DNA from 2 places in the Diaphorobacter oryzae DSM 22780 genome. Region 2 is predicted to be linked to the other one. Evidence: riboswitches for the same ligand, from Rfam matches in the RefSeq annotation. Region 2 holds a riboswitch; the other holds the start of a gene.
The links. A riboswitch is a leader RNA that binds a small molecule or an ion and turns the genes downstream of it on or off. The one in region 2 is predicted to bind glycine.

Region 1 (9,399 bases), on a different contig from region 2:
ATCCTGTACGGCGTGTCCGCCGAGGTGTCGATCGGCGAGCTGTTCATTGCCGGTTTCGGGCCCGGCCTGCTCATCAGCGGCGCGCTGATGCTGTTCGTGTGGGCGTACTGCAAGTACAAGGGCTGGGGCAAGGCCGATGGCGACGGCCGCATGCCGTTCGGCAAGGCGCTGTTGCAGGCCGGCTGGGCGCTGCTCATGCCCGTCATCATCCTGGGCGGCATCTACGGCGGCGTGTTCACGCCCACCGAGGCCTCGGCCGTGGCCGTGTTCTACGCGCTGGTGGTGGGCATGCTGATCTACCGCGAGATCAGGATCAAAGACCTGTACGCCATTCTGCGCAAGTCGGCGATCTCGTCGGCGGTGATCATGTTCATCATTGCCAACGCCGGCCTGTTCGCCTTTCTCATCACGCGCGCCGGCGTGCCGGACGCCATCGGCCGCTGGCTGCAAGAGGTACTGCAGTCGCCCGCGCTGTTCCTGCTGGGCGTGAATGCCGCGCTGTTCATGATCGGCATGTTCATCGAGACCAGCGCCGCCATCATCGTGCTCGCCCCCATTCTTGCGCCGGTGGCGATGCACTTCGGCGTGGACCCGGTGCACTTCGGCCTGATCATGGTGGTGAACCTGGCGCTGGGCATGATCACACCGCCCTTCGGCGTGAACCTGTTCGCCGCATGCACGGTGGCGCGCATCTCGCTGGACCGCATCGTCGGCCACCTGCTGCCCTTTGTCTGCCTGATCCTGGCATGCCTGCTGGTCATCACCTACGTGCCGTCCATCTCGCTGTTCCTGCGCGATCTGGTGTACGCCAGGTGAGCGGCAGAGCCCGGCCAGCCATGCGCTGCCCGGGCTCTGCCGCCGAAGCCTCACGCGGCCTGCCGCAGCAGGTGCTTCTGGATCTTGCCGCTGGTGGTCTTGGGCAGGCTCTCCGCCAAGTGGTAGCGCCGGGGCCGCTTGTAGCCAGCGAGCCGCTCCCCCTGCAGCAGGAACGCATCCAGCGCCTGCGGCTCCAGTTGCGCTCCCTGGCGCGCCACCACGTGGGCGACCACCACCTGCCCCCAACGCTCGTCCCGCTCCCCTACCACCGCCACCTCCAGCACATCGGGGTGCTCGATCAGCGCATCCTCCACCTCGCGCGGGTACACGTTTTCCGCGCCGGAATTGATCATGTAGTCGATGCGGTCGCGAATCCACAGGTAGCCATCGGCATCCAGGTGCCCCAGGTCTCCCGTGTGGTACCAGCCATGGGCCAGCGCCTTGGCGTTGGCCTCGGGGCGGTTCAGGTAGCCGGCCATCATGCAGGGGCCGCGCACCAGAATCTCGCCCACCTCTCCGGTTGCACAGGGCTCGGATGGGTCCGTAGGCTGCGCATCGCCGCGCAGCCGTGCCACCACCAGATCATGGTTGAGCGACGGCAGCCCCGCCGATCCCGCGTGGCTGAGCTGCTCATGGGGATACAGCACCGACATGCAAGGCCCCATCTCCGTGGTGCCGAACACCTGCACCAGGCCCGAGCCGACCCGACGCGACCATTCGCGGATCAGGTGCGGCGCCATGGAAGCGCCGCCGTACTCCACCAGCCGCAGGGAGGACAGGTCCCGCCCCTCCAGCGACGGATCGTTCAGCAGCATGGTGATCATGGTCGGTGCCGCGAAGAAGAAGCTGACCTTCTCCTGCTCCATCAAACGTAGCGCGTCGGCCGCGTCAAAGCGGCGCTGCAGCACCTGCGTGGCGCCAACCTGCAGGCGCGGCAGAAAGCTGGTGTGCAGCTCCGCCGTGTGGTTCAGCGGCGCCAGTGCCAGGCCCACATCCTCGCGGCGGAACTGCATCACCTGGTGCATCATCGCGTTGTGCGCCAGCTTGCTGCGATGGGTGTGCAACACGCCCTTGGGACGGCCCGTGGTGCCGCTGGTGTACATAAGGATGCAGGGGTCGTGTTCATCCACCACCACATCCACGGGCGTGGCCGCCTGGGCCTTCGCCAGTGCATCCAGGCGCGCCGTGGCAAACGCGGGTGCTGCGCCGGGGTCCGCATAAATCCAGTGCTGCACCTGCCCGGCCAGCGCGCGGGCCTTCTCCACCACCTGCGAACCCTCGCCCTCGAACACCAGTACCTTGGCTCCGCCGTCCTGCAGGATGAACGCCAGCTCCTGCGGCGCCAGGCGGTAGTTGATCGGGTTGAAGACCGCGCCCAGGCGCGCCGAGGCCAGCAGCGTGAACACGAAAGCCGGCGTGTTGTACAGAAACGCCGCCACCACGTCCCCGCGCTCCACGCCCAACGACTGCAGGCCGCGGGCATGGCGGTTGACCTCGGCATCCAGTTCGGCGTAGGTCCAGGCGCGCCGCCCCTCACCGTCGGAGACGACCAACGCCTCCTTGCGCGGCAGATAGCGGGCTGGCCAGGCCAGCGTGTCGCCCAGCGTCAACGCAGAATGGCTCATGCGACCTCCTGCAAAACGGTGAACAGTGAACGCGCCCATCGGCGCACAGTCATCGAAGAAAAACGAACCACAACCGGCCTCCCGACACCGGGAAAAGCCCGGAATGGCGCAAAAGTATAGGAAGCGCCTCATGGCCTTTGCGTCTATGCATATGCCATGCGTCCGTCGGCATCCGACCGCCCGCTATACTGCGCGGATTCGTCAGGAGAGAGCCCGCGCGCCATGCGTGCGGGCCGCCGAAGGCGCAGGCAGCAGCCGAACGCTCAGGCAAAAGGACTGACGACACGCCCGCAGGGATGCGGGCGTTTCCCTTGCTGGAGAGAGGCGGCCACGCGCCATGCGCGGGCCGTCCACCGAAGGAGCAAACCCCCACGCCCGGAAGGTGCGGGGTGAATCTCTCAGGTAAAGCGGACAGCGGGGCAAATTCCTTGGCTGGTGCCCCTTCGGGCCAGCCGCGGTTTCTATTTGCCCTGGAGAAACACCGTGTCCGCCCCTGCCACTGCTGCCCCCCTGCTGACCACGCCGCTCAACGCCCTGCACCTGGAACTCGGTGCCCGCATGGTGCCCTTTGCCGGCTATTCCATGCCCGTGCAGTACCCCGCCGGCCTGATGGCAGAGCACCACCACACGCGCACGGCCGCCGGCCTGTTCGACGTCTCCCACATGGGGCAGTTGCGCCTGGTCGGTCCGGACGCCGCGGCCGCCTTCGAGAGCCTGATGCCCGTGGACGTGATCGACCTGCCCGTGGGCAAGCAGCGCTACGGCCTGCTGCTGAACGACGAGGGCGGCATCATCGACGACCTGATGTTTTTCCGCGTGGCGCAGGACGAGCTGTTCGTCATCGTCAACGGCGCCTGCAAGGTGGGCGACATCGCCCATATCCAGGCCCGCATCGGCCACCTTTGCCAGGTCGTTCCCCTGCCGGATCAGGCTCTGCTGGCGTTGCAGGGCCCGCAGGCGGCGGCGGTGCTTGCGCGCCTGGCGCCCGGCGTGAGCCAACTGGTCTTCATGACGGGCGGCAGCTTCGACCTTGCCGGCGCCTCCTGCTTTGTTACCCGCAGCGGCTACACCGGCGAGGACGGCTTCGAGATTTCCGTGCCCGCCGCGCAGGCCGAGCATCTGGCGCGAACGCTGCTGGCTCAGCCCGAGGTCCAGCCCGTCGGACTGGGCGCGCGCAACTCGCTGCGCCTGGAGGCCGGCCTGTGCCTCTATGGCAACGACATCGACACAACCACCACGCCCCCCGAAGCCGCGCTCAACTGGGCCATCCAGAAGGTGCGCCGCACCGGCGGCGCGCGCGCCGGCGGCTTTCCCGGGGCCGACAAGGTGCTGGCCCAGATCGACAACCCGGCCAGCCTTCAACGCAAGCGCGTGGCTCTGGTGGCGCTGGAGCGCGTGCCCGTGCGCGAACACACCGAGCTGCACAGCGAGGCCGGCGAGCGCATCGGCGAAGTCACCAGCGGCCTGCTCGGCCCCAGCGCCGACAAGCCCATCGCCCTGGCGTACGTGGCGCCGGCCTTCGCCGCCATGGGCACGCGCGTGAACGCCATGGTGCGCGGCAAGGCCGTGCCCATGGAGGTGGCAGCCACGCCGTTCGTGCCTACGCGCTACTACCGCGGCTGAAGCCGCCGCTGGCCCATCAGCCCGGCTACAGTGCGGGCTGACCATTCTCAACAACCCCTGTCAATCCCATCTATTTCCCGGAGCCCCCATGAGCATCCAGTTTTCCAAAGACCATGAATGGATCAACGCCGCCGATACGACCGCCGCGGTCGTGGGCATCACCGTCCACGCGCAGGACGCGCTGGGCGACGTGGTGTTCGTGGACCTGCCCGCCGTGGGCGCCAGCTTCGCCCAGGGCGACGTGGCCGGCGTGGTCGAGTCGGTGAAGGCCGCGGCCGACGTCTACATGCCCGTGTCGGGCGAGATCGTCGAGGTCAACGAGGCCCTGCGCGCCGACCCGTCGCTCGCCAACACCGACCCCCTGGGTGCCGGCTGGTTCTTCAAGGTCAAGCTCAGCGACGCTGGCCAGCTGGCCGGCCTGATGGACGAGACGGCCTACACGGCCTTCGCCCAGAACGCCTGATGCAGCAGCGGCGCCGCACACCACCGTGCGGCGCCCCACTCACGCCCCATCGCACTTGAGACTGATCCCTCGCCATGCAGATGCCCTCCCCCCTGCCCCTTGCTGCGCTCGAAAACGCCGCTGAATTCCTGCCCCGCCACATCGGCATCGACGCCGCCGACGAGGCCCACATGCTGTCCGTGATTGGCGAGGCCTCGCGCCGCAGCCTGATCGACTCCATCGTCCCGCGCTCCATCGCGCGCAGCCAAGACATGGACCTGCCGCCCTCCACCACCGAGGCGGCCGCGCTGGCCGAACTGAAGGCGCTGGCGGGCAAGAACCGGGTGCTCAAGAGCTTCATCGGCCAGGGCTATTACGGCACGCACACGCCGGGCGTGATCCTTCGCAACATCCTGGAGAACCCCGCCTGGTACACGGCCTACACGCCGTACCAAGCCGAGATCAGCCAGGGCCGCATGGAGGCGCTGGTCAACTTCCAGACCATGGTCTGCGACCTGACGGCCATGCCCATCGCCAACGCCTCCATGCTCGACGAGGCCACGGCCGCCGCCGAAGCCATGACGCTGGCCAAGCGCTCGGTCAAGTCCAAGAGCAATGTCTTCGTGGTCGCTGGCGACGCGCATCCGCAGACCATCGAGGTCATCCAAACCCGCGCCGCGCCGATCGGCATCACCGTGGTGGTGGCGAACTCGGCGCAGGAATGGGAGGCCGCACTGGCCGGCGATTTCTTTGCCGCCCTCATCCAGTACCCCGCCAGCAGCGGCTGGGTGCAGGACTGGCAGGCCGACGTGCAAGCCATCCACGCCAAGCAGGCCGCCGCCATCGTCGCCACCGACCTGCTGGCGCTCACGCTGCTGAAGGCCCCCGGCGAATGGGGAGCCGACATCGTGGTGGGCTCCACCCAGCGCTTCGGCATGCCCATGGGCGCGGGCGGCCCGCATGCGGCCTTCATGGCCTGCCGCGACGAGTTCAAGCGCAGCCTGCCCGGCCGCCTGGTAGGCGTGAGCGTGGACGTGCACGGCAAGCCCGCCTACCGCCTGGCGCTGCAGACGCGCGAGCAGCACATCCGCCGCGAAAAGGCCACCAGCAACATCTGCACGGCCCAGGTGCTGCCGGCGGTGATCGCCAGCATGTACGCCGTGTACCACGGCCCCGAAGGCCTGACGCGCATCGCCCGCCGCGTGGCACGCTTCACGGCCATCCTGAGCCGGGGCCTGGCGCAACTGGGCTTTGCCAGCCGCCACCATGGCACGGCCTTCGACACCCTCAGCCTGCACACCAAGGATGCTACTGATTCAATAGCTGCTCGCGCAGTACAGGTGGGCGCAAACCTGCGAAAAGCCTGGAATGAGTACCTGTGCATCTCGCTGGACGAGACCACGACCCGCGCCGACATCGAACTGCTGTGGAAGGTCTTTGCCCGGGACGGCCAGCCGCTGCCCACCATCGAGGCCATGGACGCCGGCGCCCCCTCGCTGATCCCCGAGACCCTCGCGCGCACCAGCGCCTTCCTGACCCACCCGGTGTTCAACACCCACCACTCCGAAACCGGCATGCTGCGCTACATCCGCCAGCTGTCCGACAAGGACCTAGCGCTGGATCGCAGCATGATCCCGCTGGGCTCGTGCACCATGAAGCTCAACGCCACAAGCGAGATGATCCCCATCACCTGGCCCGAGTTCGCCCAGGTGCACCCCTTCGCGCCAGCCGATCAGCTGGAGGGCTACCGCCTGCTCGACGAGCAGCTGCGCGCCTGGCTGTGCCAGGCCACGGGCTACGCCGGCATCAGCCTGCAGCCCAACGCCGGCAGCCAGGGCGAGTACGCCGGCCTGCTGGCCATCCAGGCCTACCACCAGGCGCGTGGCGAGGGCCACCGCAACATCTGCCTGATCCCCAGCAGCGCGCACGGCACCAACCCCGCCAGCGCGCAGATGGTGGGCATGCAGGTGGTGGTGACCCAATGCGACGCCAACGGCAACGTGGACCTGGCCGACCTGCAGGCCAAGTGTGAGCAGCACAGCGCCAACCTCGCCTGCGTGATGATCACCTACCCGAGCACGCACGGCGTGTTCGAGACGCAGGTCAAGGAGCTGTGCCAGCTCGTGCACCGCCACGGCGGCCGCGTCTACGTGGACGGCGCCAACATGAACGCCCTGGTGGGCGTGGCCGCGCCCGGCGAATTCGGCGGCGACGTGAGCCACCTGAACCTGCACAAGACCTTCTGCATTCCGCACGGCGGCGGCGGCCCCGGCGTGGGCCCGGTGTGCGTGGTGGAAGACCTGGTGCCCTATCTGCCCGGCCATGCCACGGGCGGGGTTGCTTCCAAAGTAGGAGCTGTCAGCGCAGCACCCTTGGGCAATGCGGCCGTTTTGCCCATCAGCTGGATGTATATCCGCATGATGGGGGCAGAGGGCCTGAAGGCCGCTACCGAGACGGCTATCCTCAGCGCCAACTACATCAGCGCGCGCCTCAAGGACCACTACCCCACGCTGTACGCCAGCGCCAACGGCCATGTGGCACACGAGTGCATCCTGGACCTGCGCGGCCTGAAGGAGACCAGCGGCGTAATGGCCGAGGATGTGGCCAAGCGCCTGATCGACTACGGCTTCCACGCGCCCACGCTGTCCTTCCCCGTGCCCAACACGCTGATGGTGGAGCCGACCGAGAGCGAGACGCTGTTCGAGCTGGACCGCTTCATCGACGCGATGATCGCCATCCGGGACGAAATCCGCCAGATCGAAAGCGGCGCCCTGCCCCAGGACAACAACCCGCTCAAGAACGCGCCGCACACGGCCGAGAGCCTGCTCGCCGGCGAATGGAGCCGCCCCTACACGCGCGAGGCCGCCGCCTACCCCGTGGCCGCGCTGCGCCAATCCAAGTACTGGAGCCCCGTGGGCCGCGTGGACAACGTCTATGGCGACCGCAACCTGTTTTGCAGCTGCGTGCCGGTGGGCGAACTGGCCTGACCCCAGGCTCCAGCCGCCGTGGCCCCGGCCACGGCGGCGGGGGCGACAGTGGCCGCAGGCTGGCAACGCGCCGCCGCTCTATCATTGACAAGCAGGCGAAAGAAGGCGCTTCCTTCTATCCGCCGCGTTGCACACCCGCCCCTGTCCCATGCGCACCACTCCTCCTCCACCCGCACCATCCCCATCGCCCGCCTGGCAGCCCGACAGCTGGCGCACGCGCCCTGTGCGCCAGATGCCCGACTACCCGGACCCGCAGGCGTTGGATGCGGCCTGCGCCCAGTTGCGCCAGTTCCCCCCCCTGATCTTTGCCGGTGAGGTACAGGCCCTGCGTGCCCAACTGGCCGAAGTGGCCGCGGGCCGTGCCTTTCTGCTGCAGGGCGGCGACTGCGCCGAGAGCTTTGACACGCTGGATGGCGAGGCCGCGCGCGAAACCTTCCGCGTGATGCTGCAGATGGCTGTGGTGCTGACCTATGGCGCCGCGCGCCCGGTGGTCAAGGTGGGACGCATCGCCGGGCAATACGCCAAGCCGCGCTCGGCCGACACCGAAACCCAGGGTAGCGTGACCCTGCCCAGCTACCGGGGCGACATCGTCAACGGCGCAGGCTTCAGCGCCGCCGAGCGTGCGCCCCAGCCCGAGCGCCTGCTGCGCGCCTACTCGGCCAGCGCCGCCACGCTCAACCTGCTGCGCGCCCTGGCCCAGGGCGGCTTTGCCGACCTGCACCAGTTGCACGGCTGGACGGCGGACTTCGTGCGCGCCAGCCCCCAGGGCCAGCGCTACCAGGAACTGGCCGACCGCATCAGCGAAACCCTGGGCTTCATGGCCGCCTGTGGCTTCACCTCCGACAACACGCCGCAGCTGCGCGAGGTGGCCTTCTACACCTCGCACGAGGCCTTGCTCCTGCCCTACGAGGAAGCACTGACGCGGCGCGAAGCCCCGCTCGCAGGCACCACACGGCAGGCCGACTGGTTTGGCGCATCGGCCCACATGCTGTGGCTGGGCGAGCGCACGCGCCAACTGGACGGCGCGCACATCGAATACCTGCGCGGCATCGCCAACCCGGTCGGCGTCAAGATCGGCCCCGGCGCCAGCGCCGAAGACGTACTGGCCCTGCTGCAAGCACTCGACCCCGCGCGCGAGCCCGGCCGCGTGGTGCTCATCACCCGCATGGGCGCCGGCCAGTTGCCCGCCAAGCTGCCGCCGCTGCTGGCCGCCGTGAAGGCCAGCGGCCACCCCGTGGTCTGGAGCTGCGACCCCATGCACGGCAACACCACCACCACCGCACAGGGCGTCAAGACACGCGACTTTGCCAAGGTGGTGCAGGAGGTGCGCGAGTTCTTTGCTGCCCATGCCCAGGAGGGCACCGTGGCTGGCGGCCTGCATGTGGAGCTGACCGGCCAGGACGTCACCGAATGCCGGGGCGGCGGCCAGAACCTGACCGACGAGCAGTTGCAAACCCGCTACACCACCGCCTGCGACCCCCGCTTGAACGGCTCTCAAAGCCTGGAACTGGCGTTCCTGGTGGCGGATCTGCTCAAGGCGCAGCGGGGGTGAGGGCCACGTACACTGCCCCTTTCATCCACCGAGGAACACCGTGCGCCCTTTCGCCCAAGCCCTGCTGATCTGCCTGCTGGCCGCCCCCCTGGTCCACGCCCAGCAACCCGCCAAGCCAGTCACCACCGCCAGCGGCCTGGTCTATGAATCGCTCAAGGAAGGCAGCGGCGATGCGCCCAAGGCCACCGACACCGTCAAGGTGCATTACAAGGGCACCTTCCTCGACGGCAAGGAGTTCGACAGCTCCTACAAGCGCGGCCAGCCCACCGAGTTCCCGCTGAACCGCGTGATTCCCTGCTGGACCGAAGGCGTGCAGCGCATGCAACCCGGCGGCAAGGCCAAGCTGACCTGCCC
Region 2 (9,399 bases):
AGTTCCGCGACTACGCCCGCCTGCCCGCCGCCGAGCTGCATCCGCTGGATCTCAATGCGCTGGTCTCCGACGTATTGCAGCTCTATGGCGCCGAAACGGCGAAGGTGCCCGTGGAGGCCGAGCTCGATCCGCGTTGCCCGCCCATTTCCGGCGACGCCCAGCAACTGCGCCAGGTGGTGCACAACCTGCTGCAGAATGCGCAGGACGCGACGCAGCAGGCCGCAGAGCCTGGCGGCCAGCCAACGGCCGCGGTGCGCATCAGCACGCGCTGGAGCGAGTCGGCTAAGCGCGTGCGGCTGGTTGTTTCCGATTGCGGGGCGGGCTTTCCGCCGCACATCCTGCAGCGCGCGTTCGAGCCCTATGTCACTACCAAGGCACGCGGCACGGGCCTGGGCCTGGCAGTCGTCAAAAAAATCGCCGACGAGCATGGCGCGCGGATCGATTTGGTCAACCGCATGGAAGGCGGCGTGGTGATGGGCGCTCAAGTGTCGCTATCATTCGCCCCTGAATCGGCGGTGGCGCTCTAACACAACACCGCGGCACGTGCAGCAAGGGTGCATCTATACACATGGCAAACATTCTGGTGGTCGACGACGAGCTGGGTATCCGGGACCTGTTGTCAGAAATCCTGAACGACGAGGGGCACAGCGTAGACCTTGCCGAAAACGCCACGCAGGCACGCAGCGCGCGTCTGGCCAGCAGCTACGACTTGGTGCTGCTGGACATCTGGATGCCGGACACAGACGGCGTTTCGCTGCTCAAGGAATGGGCCATGGCCGGCATGCTGACCATGCCCGTGATCATGATGAGCGGGCACGCCACCATCGACACGGCCGTGGAAGCCACCCGCATCGGCGCGTTCTCGTTTCTTGAGAAGCCCATCACCATGCAAAAGCTGCTCAAGGCGGTTGAGCAGGGCCTGGCGCGCAGCATTCCCAGTTCACAGCAGCCATCGGCCGCAACGGCGGTTCCTCATACGGCTGCCGCGCATTCGTCCGATACCAATGCCATGGTCAACGGCGCTGCGCCCGCGGTACCGGTAATGCCCATGGCTGAACAGGCTCCCTTGTCTCACCAGGGATTTAATCTCGATCGCCCGCTGCGCGAAGCGCGCGACGGGTTTGAAAAGGCCTATTTCGAGTTCCACTTGGCCCGCGAGGGCGGCTCCATGACCCGCGTGGCGGAAAAGACGGGGCTTGAGCGCACGCACCTGTACCGCAAGCTGCGCCAACTGGGCGTGGATCTGGGGCGCAACAAGCGCAACGGCTGATTCGCAGATATTTTTCATGCCTTGGCATAGGTCCTGTTTTTTCGAGCTATAATTCAAGGCTCAGGCCCGGTAGCTCAGTTGGTAGAGCAGAGGATTGAAAATCCTTGTGTCGGCGGTTCGATTCCGTCCCAGGCCACCATATCAAAAACGCCTCAGCACCCTTCGGGTTCTGAGGCGTTTTGCATTTCCGTAACCATTAGATGCATGCCACGGAGCTGCCGCGGCCATGTGCGCCACAGCCCGGTGTCACGTGAAGCTGCGTGCTTTGGACTACAGTGTTCTGCATGGATGACTATTCACGCTCTCTTTCGCTTTCCGGGGCCTCCAACTTTCGCGACCTGGGTGGGTATGTCGGGGAGGAGGGTCGTACCGTGCGGTGGCGCAGGCTTTTCCGGTCCGACCATCTGGCGGGGCTGACGCCCGAGGATGCCCGTGTGCTGGCGGGGCTGGGATTGACGCGCACCGTGGATTTCCGGGGACAGGCGGAGAGTGCGGCGCTGGCATATGCCCTGCCGGAGGTGCGCTACCACGCGCTGCCCATCGAGCCTACGGTGGTGCAGCGGGCCAAGGAGATGGCGATAGCGGGCCACCAGATCACGGCGCCGATTGCGGTGGGGCTGATGCAGGACACCTACCGGGCCTTCGTGTCCGACAACGCGGAGCAGTTTGCCGGGCTCTTCGAGCAATTGCTGGCCGATGACACGCCGCTGGTGTTCCATTGCACGGCGGGCAAAGACCGCACGGGGTTTGCCGCCGCATTGATCCTGCTGGCCCTCGGGGTGTCGCGCGAGGTGGTGATGCAGGACTATCTGCTCACCAATGGCTTGTACCGCCGCCCGGCGGGGCTGAAGAGCTCCGCGCCGGAGGCCGTGCTGAACGTGATTTGGCGCGTGCAGGAGGATTTTCTGCAGGCGGCGTTGCAGGCCGTGGAGCACGACCATGGTGGCATGCAGCAGTACCTGTCGCAGCGCCTCGGCGTGAATGAAGCGGCGCGCAAGCGCTTGGCGGACCTTTACCTGCAGCCGCGCGTGGCGTGATGCCGCCGCGCGGCAGGCCTGCCGCAGGCAAAGAAAAAGCAGCCCGCGGGCTGCTTTTTCTTTGGGGGCGTTGTGCCGATCAGAGCGTGGCGTCCTTGAGCTTCTTGAGGGCGCGGGTCTTGATCTTGACCGATGCGGGCTTGGCCGGGAACCAGCGCTCTTCGCCCGTGAACGGATCCTTGCCGAAGCGCTTTTTCTTGGCAGGCACCTGCTGCAGGCCGATCTTCAGCAGACCGGGCAGCGTGAACTCGCCGGAGCCCTTCTTGTGCACGGAGCCGAGGATGGCCGTCTCCAGCGCCGCGAGCACGGCCTTGGCGGCCTTGGGCTCGACGCCGGCTTGCGTGGCCAGGTGGGCGACCAGGGCCGTCTTCGTGAAGGGCTCCTTCACGGGCTTGAGTGCAGCTGGTGCAGCGGGCGCTGCGACCTTCTTCACGGCGGCCTTCTTGGCGGGTGCCGCAACCTTCTTGGCGGCGACGGTCTTCTTCACCGGTGCGGTGGTTTTCTTTGCAGTTGCCATGGTGCTGGATATTTTTTGAATGTCGGAATGCATGCCAGTCAAGCTGGTGCCCGAATTCTAGGCGGTGTCTGTGCGCGCAGTGGCAGTATTCATGCGGGTTTGCACGAGAAAACCACGCATTGACGGGGTTTGAGGGGCATGCGCAGGAGGTGTGCGCGCTGGCGCGATGCGGGGCATTGGCGGTAAGCTGTCGGCCACAGTCCCATTCCCACGCACAGGAGCGGCCATGAGCGATACCTCCCCCTTCGGCTTCGGGCGCTTCGTCCCGGGCTTCGACTTCCTGCAGAGCCTGGCCAAGGGCGCCGCCGCAGGCATGCCGGCCATGCCCGCGCTGTCGGGCTGGGTGGCGCCCACCGTGAGCGTGGAAGAGCTCGACAAGCGCATCCAGGAGCTCAAGGCCGTGCAGTTCTGGCTGGAGCAGAACGCGCGCGCGATCGCCGCCACCGTGCAGGCGCTGGAGGTGCAGAAGATGACGCTGGCCACGCTGCAGGACATGAACATGGCCATGGGCGACCTGGCCGGCACGTTTGGCGCCGCGCGCGCCGCAGCCGACAGCAAGGCGGGGCGCGCGGCTACCGCGGCTGCCGCGGCGCCTGCGGCATCGCCCGCGCCGCCGCCCGACGAGCCCCCGCCAGCGGCGGCGTCGGCGTCCGCAGCCCCCGGCATGGTGGACCCGATGCAATGGTGGGGCGCGCTGACCAGCCAGTTCCAGCAGATCGCGGCCAATGCAATGCAGGATGCGGGTTCGCACCAGGCGGCGTTCGAGGCCACGCGCGAGATGGCCAGCGGCGCCCTCAAGACGGCCACCGACATGGCCGCGCAGATGGCGGCGCAGGGCATGCAGGGCGCGCGCGCCGCGACCGCGGACCCGGACGCCCCCAAGGCCAAGGCTGCCGCCAAGCCACGCACCGCAGCACGCAAGGCCGCCCCCGCAGCCAAGAAAGCTGCCGCACCCCGTGCGCGGCGCGCTCCGGGCTGACGCAGGGCCGCACGCCGCGGCCTCACACATGCACCAGGGGTGATCGATGAAGCTCTTTCCCAATGCCCACGCCACCCATCCGCAATGGCGCATGGCCGCCGCGCTGGCGCTGGCGCAGCTCAAGGCCCAGATGGCCTTGCCGCAGTACGCGGCGGCGCCTTCCCTGGGCCTGCTCTACATCACGGACCACTACGCGGACGACGCCGCGGCGCTGCTGTGCTATCTGGAGGCTGAGCTGCCCTCGATCACGGACTGGTGCGGCACCGTGGGCGTGGGCGTGGCGGGCAACAACGCGGAGCATTTCGACGAACCCGCGCTCTCGCTCATGCTGTGCGACCTGCCGCGGGCGCAGTACCGCGTGTTCTCCGGCGTCGCGCCCCTGCCGCACGGCGTGCCACGTCCGGGCGAACCGGCCTTTGCCGCCCACAAGGCGCTGGTGCATGCCGACGGCCACACGCCCGAGCTGCAGGAGCTGCTGGCCGAGATGGCGGAGCGCACCGACAGCGGCTACCTGTTCGGCGGCGTGGCCGCTAGCCGGGGGCGCAGCGTGCAGTTCGCGCTGCACGAGGGTGGCGATGCGGCCGTAGGCGGCGTGCTCCATGGCGGCCTGTCGGGCGTGGCCTTTGGCTCGCAGGTGGATCTGGTCTCGCGTGTCACGCAGGGCTGCCAGCCCATCGGCCCGCTGGCCACGATCACCGCGGCGCAGGACAACGTGGTGCTGGAACTTGACGGCGAGCCTGCGCTGGATGTGCTGCTGGACACCCTGGGAGTGACCCTGGTGGGCGACCCGCAGCCCGCGCTGCGCGCGGTGCGCGCCACCCTGGTTGGCCTGGTGGATGCCGGCGCGCCGGCGCAGCAGCGCACGGGCCACTTTGGCGCCGACACGCGGGTGCGCCACATCGTGGGGCTGGACGCCACGCGCAACGGCGTGGCCCTGGCCGAGCCGGTGGAGGTGGGCATGCGCCTCGCGTTCTGCCAGCGCCATGCGGCCGCGGCGCGTGCCGACCTGATGCGCATCTGCGCCGAGATCCGTGAGGAGCTTGCGCCCCAGCTCGAGGCCGAGCAGGCCCGGCCCTTGCGGGGCGCCGCCACGGGCGCCGAGCCGGCGGGCGCGCGCCGCATCGCCGGCGCCGTCTACGTGAGCTGCTCGGGCCGCGGTGGCCCGCACTTCGGCGGCCCGGGTGCGGAGCTGCAGATCGTGCGCCATGCGCTGGGCGATGTGCCGCTCGTGGGCTTCTTCGCCGGGGGCGAGATTGCCGCCCACCGGCTCTATGGCTACAGCGGCGTGCTTACCGTGTTTGCCCGCCCCGCCGTAGATGCTTGAGGTCTTTGAGGCTTGCAGCGACCGTCCATCAAGCGTAATTAGCTATTAAATAAATAGCATATGGTGGTGGCTCAGGTGGTGAGCGCCGCCGGCCGTGCGCCGCATGCGGGCCGGGGCAGGCCGCAGAAGGCAAAGTCCAGCTCGGGCGCCAGCCCGCTGACGATGCGCGCGATGGATTTGCCCGAGCCGCAGGCATGCGTCCAGCCCAGCGTACCGTGGCCGGTGTTGAGGAACAGGTTGCCGTACCGCGTCTTGCCGATCAGCGGCACATTGCTCGGCGTGGCCGGGCGCAGGCCGGTCCAGAACTGGGCCTGGCTGGCGTCGCCCGCGCCGGGAAAGAGCTGCTCCACACGGCGCACGATGGCCTCGCAGCGCACGGTGTTCAGCTCGCGCCCGTAGCCGTTCAGCTCGGCCGTGCCGGCCACGCGCAGCACGTCGCGGCCGGGCTGGCCGTCGCGCTGCGCGCCGGTGTAGCGCGAGAACACCAGCTTGTATTCGTCGTCCGTCAGGCTCACCGCGTAGGCGGCGGCCGCATCGCGCACGGGCAGCGTCACCGAATAGCCCTTGGCCGGGTAGATGGGCAGGCGCAGGCCCAGCGGCTGCGCCAGCAGCGGGCTGAACGAGCCCAGCGCCAGCACGTAGACGTCGCCGTGCACGCGCTCGTAGCGGCCGGTCTCGTCGGTGATCTCCACATGGTCGATGGCGCCGCCCGCCTGGCGCAGCGCCGTGATGTGGCAGCCCAGGCGAAACCGCACGCCCGCCGCCTGCGCCACGCGGGCCAGCTCGCGGGTGAACAGGTTGGCGTCGCCCGACTCGTCCTCGGCCGTGTAGGTGGCACCCGCCAGCAGCGGGCGGATGTGCGCGAGCGCGGGCTCGATGCGCACGGCCTCGTCGGCGCTCACCACGCGGCGGTCGCAGCCCAGCGCGCGCATCTGCTCGGCGGGGGCCAGCGCGCCCTCGAATTCCTGGGCGCTGGTGTAGAAGTGCAGGATGCCCTGCGCGCGCTGGTCGTAGCGCAGGCCCGCGTCCTGGCGCAGCTGCTGCAGCGTGCTGCGGCTGTAGCTGCCCAGGCTCACGATCTGCTCGATGTTGTGGCGCGTGCGCGCGGGCGTGCATTCGCGCAGAAACTGCAGGCCCCAGAGCCACTGGCGCATGTCGGCGCGCAGGCGAAACAGCAGCGGCGCGTCTTCCCGGCCCAGCCACTGCAGCACCTTGAGCGGCGCGCTGGGATTGGCCCAGGGCTCGGCATGGCTCACGGAGATCTGGCCGCCGTTGGCGAAGCTGGTCTCGGCGCCGGGCGCGGCCTGGCGGTCGATGACCGTGACCTCGTGGCCGAGTTGCTGGAGGAAATACGCAGAAGTGGTGCCGACAACGCCGGCACCGAGAACGATCACGCGCATGGTTTACAAGCCTTTTTCAAGGTTTGCACAGACTGGGCGCGCGCGAGCAGCTATTGAATGCATAGCGAACAGCGGGCGCGACATGGCCTGGCTGCCGCTCCCCCTGTCCTTGGTACCTGAGAGATTCACGCCGCACGACCCGCGCGGTGCTTGCTCCTTCGGTGCGCCACGGCGGGCGTGGCGGCTCTCCAGACGGCTGTGTTGGTGTGCAGTACGGAACCTGAGCGTGTATGGGAGTTTGCGCCTTCGGTGAAACGGCGAGGGGCCGTCTGCTCTCCTGCGTGGCGCATCGTACCAGCGGACATGCGCCGCGGGAATGCGGCGCGGGCGCGATGTCAGTGGCGGTAGGGATTGTCCGGACGGCGGTCGTAGCGGTTGCGCACGCCGTCACCGTCGCGGTCCCAGCCGCCGGCCGCGTAATGCCAGCGGCTGCCGCGCCGCTCCCAGTGCGGCTGGCGGTAGTGGTAGCCCGGGCGCACGCGTATCCATTGGCCTGGCACCCAGACATGGCGGTGGCCGCGCGACTCCCAATGGCCCTGCGACCACACCATGCCGCGGCGCGGCGGCGGCACGCGCTCGTAGCGCGGCGGTGGAGGCGGCGGGTAGTGGGCGACCTGCGCCTGGTGCATGGGGTAAGGGGGCGAGCCGGCCTGGATCACGACGGTGGCGCCCGCGGCGGCATGGGCGGCGCCGGCGGCAGCGAGCGTCAGTGCGGCCAGGCTGGCGGCGGTGAAGAGGGTGCGGGCCATGGTGTTCTCCTGTGGGTGGGCGTGCGGCGGATGCCGCGCCGTCTGGAGTCCATGGTGCCCCGCGCAGGTCAACGCGCGGAAAGCGTTGGTGACCGCCCGGAAAACGGTTGTGAGCAGCTGTGTTGGCGGTGGTCTTTTATGTAAAAAGTACTTGCAGCGCTTGCCAGTAATGCGCTGGTAGCTATTGATTCAGGAGCTTTTGGCGGGCGCCGTGCGGCGCATGGCGGCGAAGGCCTCGAACTCCCAGCTGCGCATCGCCAGCAGCAGGGTGTAGCCCTCGCGCTCGCGCTCGGGCAGGCGCTGGTCGGCCAGGTGCTGCTGCGCGAAGTCCTGCGCCACGCGCTGCAGGCGCTCCATGAAGGCCGGCGCCAGGCTGCGGCCGATGGCGCCATGCACCAGCAGCACGCCCTCGCCGGGGCCGTCGAAGCCGCCGTTGAAATAGTCCAGCAGGGCATGGTCGCGGAAGTAGTGCATCACCGGCCCGTGCGGGCGCCAGCGGAAGGTCTTGGCGAGCTTGAGGCGGTAGCGGTTGAGCGGCCGCAGTTCGATGATGCCGATGCGGTCGAGCTGCGCGAGGTACTTGATGCCCTCGGCCTCGCTGAGCCGGTAGGCGCCCACGATCTGCTCCAGCGTCCACTGGCTGAGCACGCAGATCGCCATGAGCAGCAGCTTCTTGTCGGCCACCACGGCCCGCTCCTGGTCGAGGCTCAGCTCGCTGAGCAGGGGCTGGCTTTCGGCCACGCGGCGCGCCAGGTCGGCGAAGTCGAGCCGCAGCGCCCGGCAGATGGCGTCGATGCGCGACAGCGGCATGTCGCCCTTGGCCAGCATGCGCTTGACGCTGGACTCGGCCATGCCGATGGCCCGGGCCAGATCGGCATAGGTCATCTGGGCGGCCTTCAGCTCTTTCTTCAGGGCGGTGACGAGGTCGGCGGTGGTGCTCATGGGTATCGATTATGGATACCTGCGGCGCTCGGGGTTTGTTCTGGTGCATTCAGGCAATGCCTCAAAAGCTGTGCCTGCCGACACTGCGCGCCATGGCGTCCCGCAGGGGGGCGCCCTTGAGCGAAGGAGTGCGCGATGCACCTGTGGATCCTTTCCGCCCAGCGCCTGCGCTGGCTCCTGGCCGCCGTGGTGGCCGTTTTCCTGGGCTTGGCCTGGGGCCTGCCCCCGCTGGCGCAGGCGCCCCACTACCACGCCTTTGCCGACCAGCGCGCCTGGGCCGGACTGCCCTGCGCGCTGGATGTGCTGAGCAACGCCGCTTTCGTGTTGGCCGCGCTGGCGGGGGCCTGGGCGCTGAGCGGGCCACGGGCGCGGCGCCTGCCCGCTGCACAGCGCGCCCTGGCGGCCATGTTCTTTGCCGGCCTGGCGCTGACGGGCGGCGTCTCGGCCTGGTACCACTGGGCGCCGCACGACGCCACGCTGTGGTGGGACCGCTTTGGCATGCTCTGGGCCTTTGCCGGGCTGCTGGGCCTGGCTGTCTCCACCCGCGTGGATGGCCGCACGCCTTGGGCCGTTGTGGCCGCCGTGCTGCTGGGGGGCGTGGCCGCGCTGCAGGCGTGGGCGGCCACGGGCAACCTGCTGCCCTGGGCGGTGCTGCAGGGCGGGGGCGTGCTGGTGTTGCTGGGGCTGGCCTGCGTGGCGCCACTGCCGGGTGCGCCGCCGGTGCGCTGGGGTGCGGTGGTGGCGCTGTATGCCGTGGCCAAGGCGCTGGAGGCCGGTGATGCTGCCGTGTTTGCCGCCACCCATGCGGTGGTGTCCGGGCACAGTCTCAAGCATGTGGTGGCCGCCGCCGCAGCGCTGCCGGTGGCGTGTGCGCTGCGGCCGTGGGTCACTGGGAGCGAGGGCACAATCGCCAGCCTGCCTTTGCGCGCCGCAAGGGCGTTCACCATCCAGCGAGGGAGTGCACGATGAGCCGAGTCCAGGCCAACCCGGATGCCGCGTTCGTGGCCCATGACGGCCACCCCAACCAGTTCGCCCTGCTGCGCCAGCGCCGCTTCGCGCCGTTTTTCTGGACGCAGTTTGCCGGCGCGGCCAACGACAATCTGTTCAAGTTCGCGTTCACCGTGATGGTGACCTACCAGCTCAGCGTGTCGTGGATGCCGCCCGCCATGGCGGGCCTCGTG

Region 1: another riboswitch for glycine. It lies ahead of gcvT (glycine cleavage system aminomethyltransferase GcvT); the one in region 2 lies ahead of BP68_RS15290 (D-amino acid dehydrogenase).

What each region holds. Positions count from the first base shown of each region.
Region 1 is NZ_JCANUL010000001.1:445,795-455,193, forward strand. Features, by position in the region: gene BP68_RS02065 (TRAP transporter large permease) at 1-816, shown strand, start outside; gene BP68_RS02070 (fatty acid--CoA ligase) at 867-2,441, opposite strand; glycine riboswitch at 2,634-2,730, shown strand; glycine riboswitch at 2,746-2,866, shown strand; gene gcvT (glycine cleavage system aminomethyltransferase GcvT) at 2,925-4,064, shown strand; gene gcvH (glycine cleavage system protein GcvH) at 4,153-4,527, shown strand; gene gcvP (aminomethyl-transferring glycine dehydrogenase) at 4,602-7,493, shown strand; gene BP68_RS02090 (class II 3-deoxy-7-phosphoheptulonate synthase) at 7,642-9,045, shown strand; gene BP68_RS02095 (FKBP-type peptidyl-prolyl cis-trans isomerase) at 9,086-9,399, shown strand, end outside.
Region 2 is NZ_JCANUL010000011.1:17,965-27,363, forward strand. Features, by position in the region: gene BP68_RS15255 (sensor histidine kinase) at 1-527, shown strand, start outside; gene BP68_RS15260 (response regulator) at 569-1,270, shown strand; tRNA gene BP68_RS15265 (tRNA-Phe) at 1,334-1,409, shown strand; gene BP68_RS15270 (tyrosine-protein phosphatase) at 1,555-2,307, shown strand; gene BP68_RS15275 (HU family DNA-binding protein) at 2,387-2,824, opposite strand; gene BP68_RS15280 (PhaM family polyhydroxyalkanoate granule multifunctional regulatory protein) at 3,051-3,803, shown strand; gene BP68_RS15285 (FIST signal transduction protein) at 3,850-5,127, shown strand; gene BP68_RS15290 (D-amino acid dehydrogenase) at 5,199-6,527, opposite strand; glycine riboswitch at 6,621-6,729, opposite strand; gene BP68_RS15295 (YXWGXW repeat-containing protein) at 6,863-7,276, opposite strand; gene BP68_RS15300 (helix-turn-helix domain-containing protein) at 7,466-8,218, opposite strand; gene BP68_RS15305 (hypothetical protein) at 8,354-9,187, shown strand; gene BP68_RS15310 (MFS transporter) at 9,184-9,399, shown strand, end outside.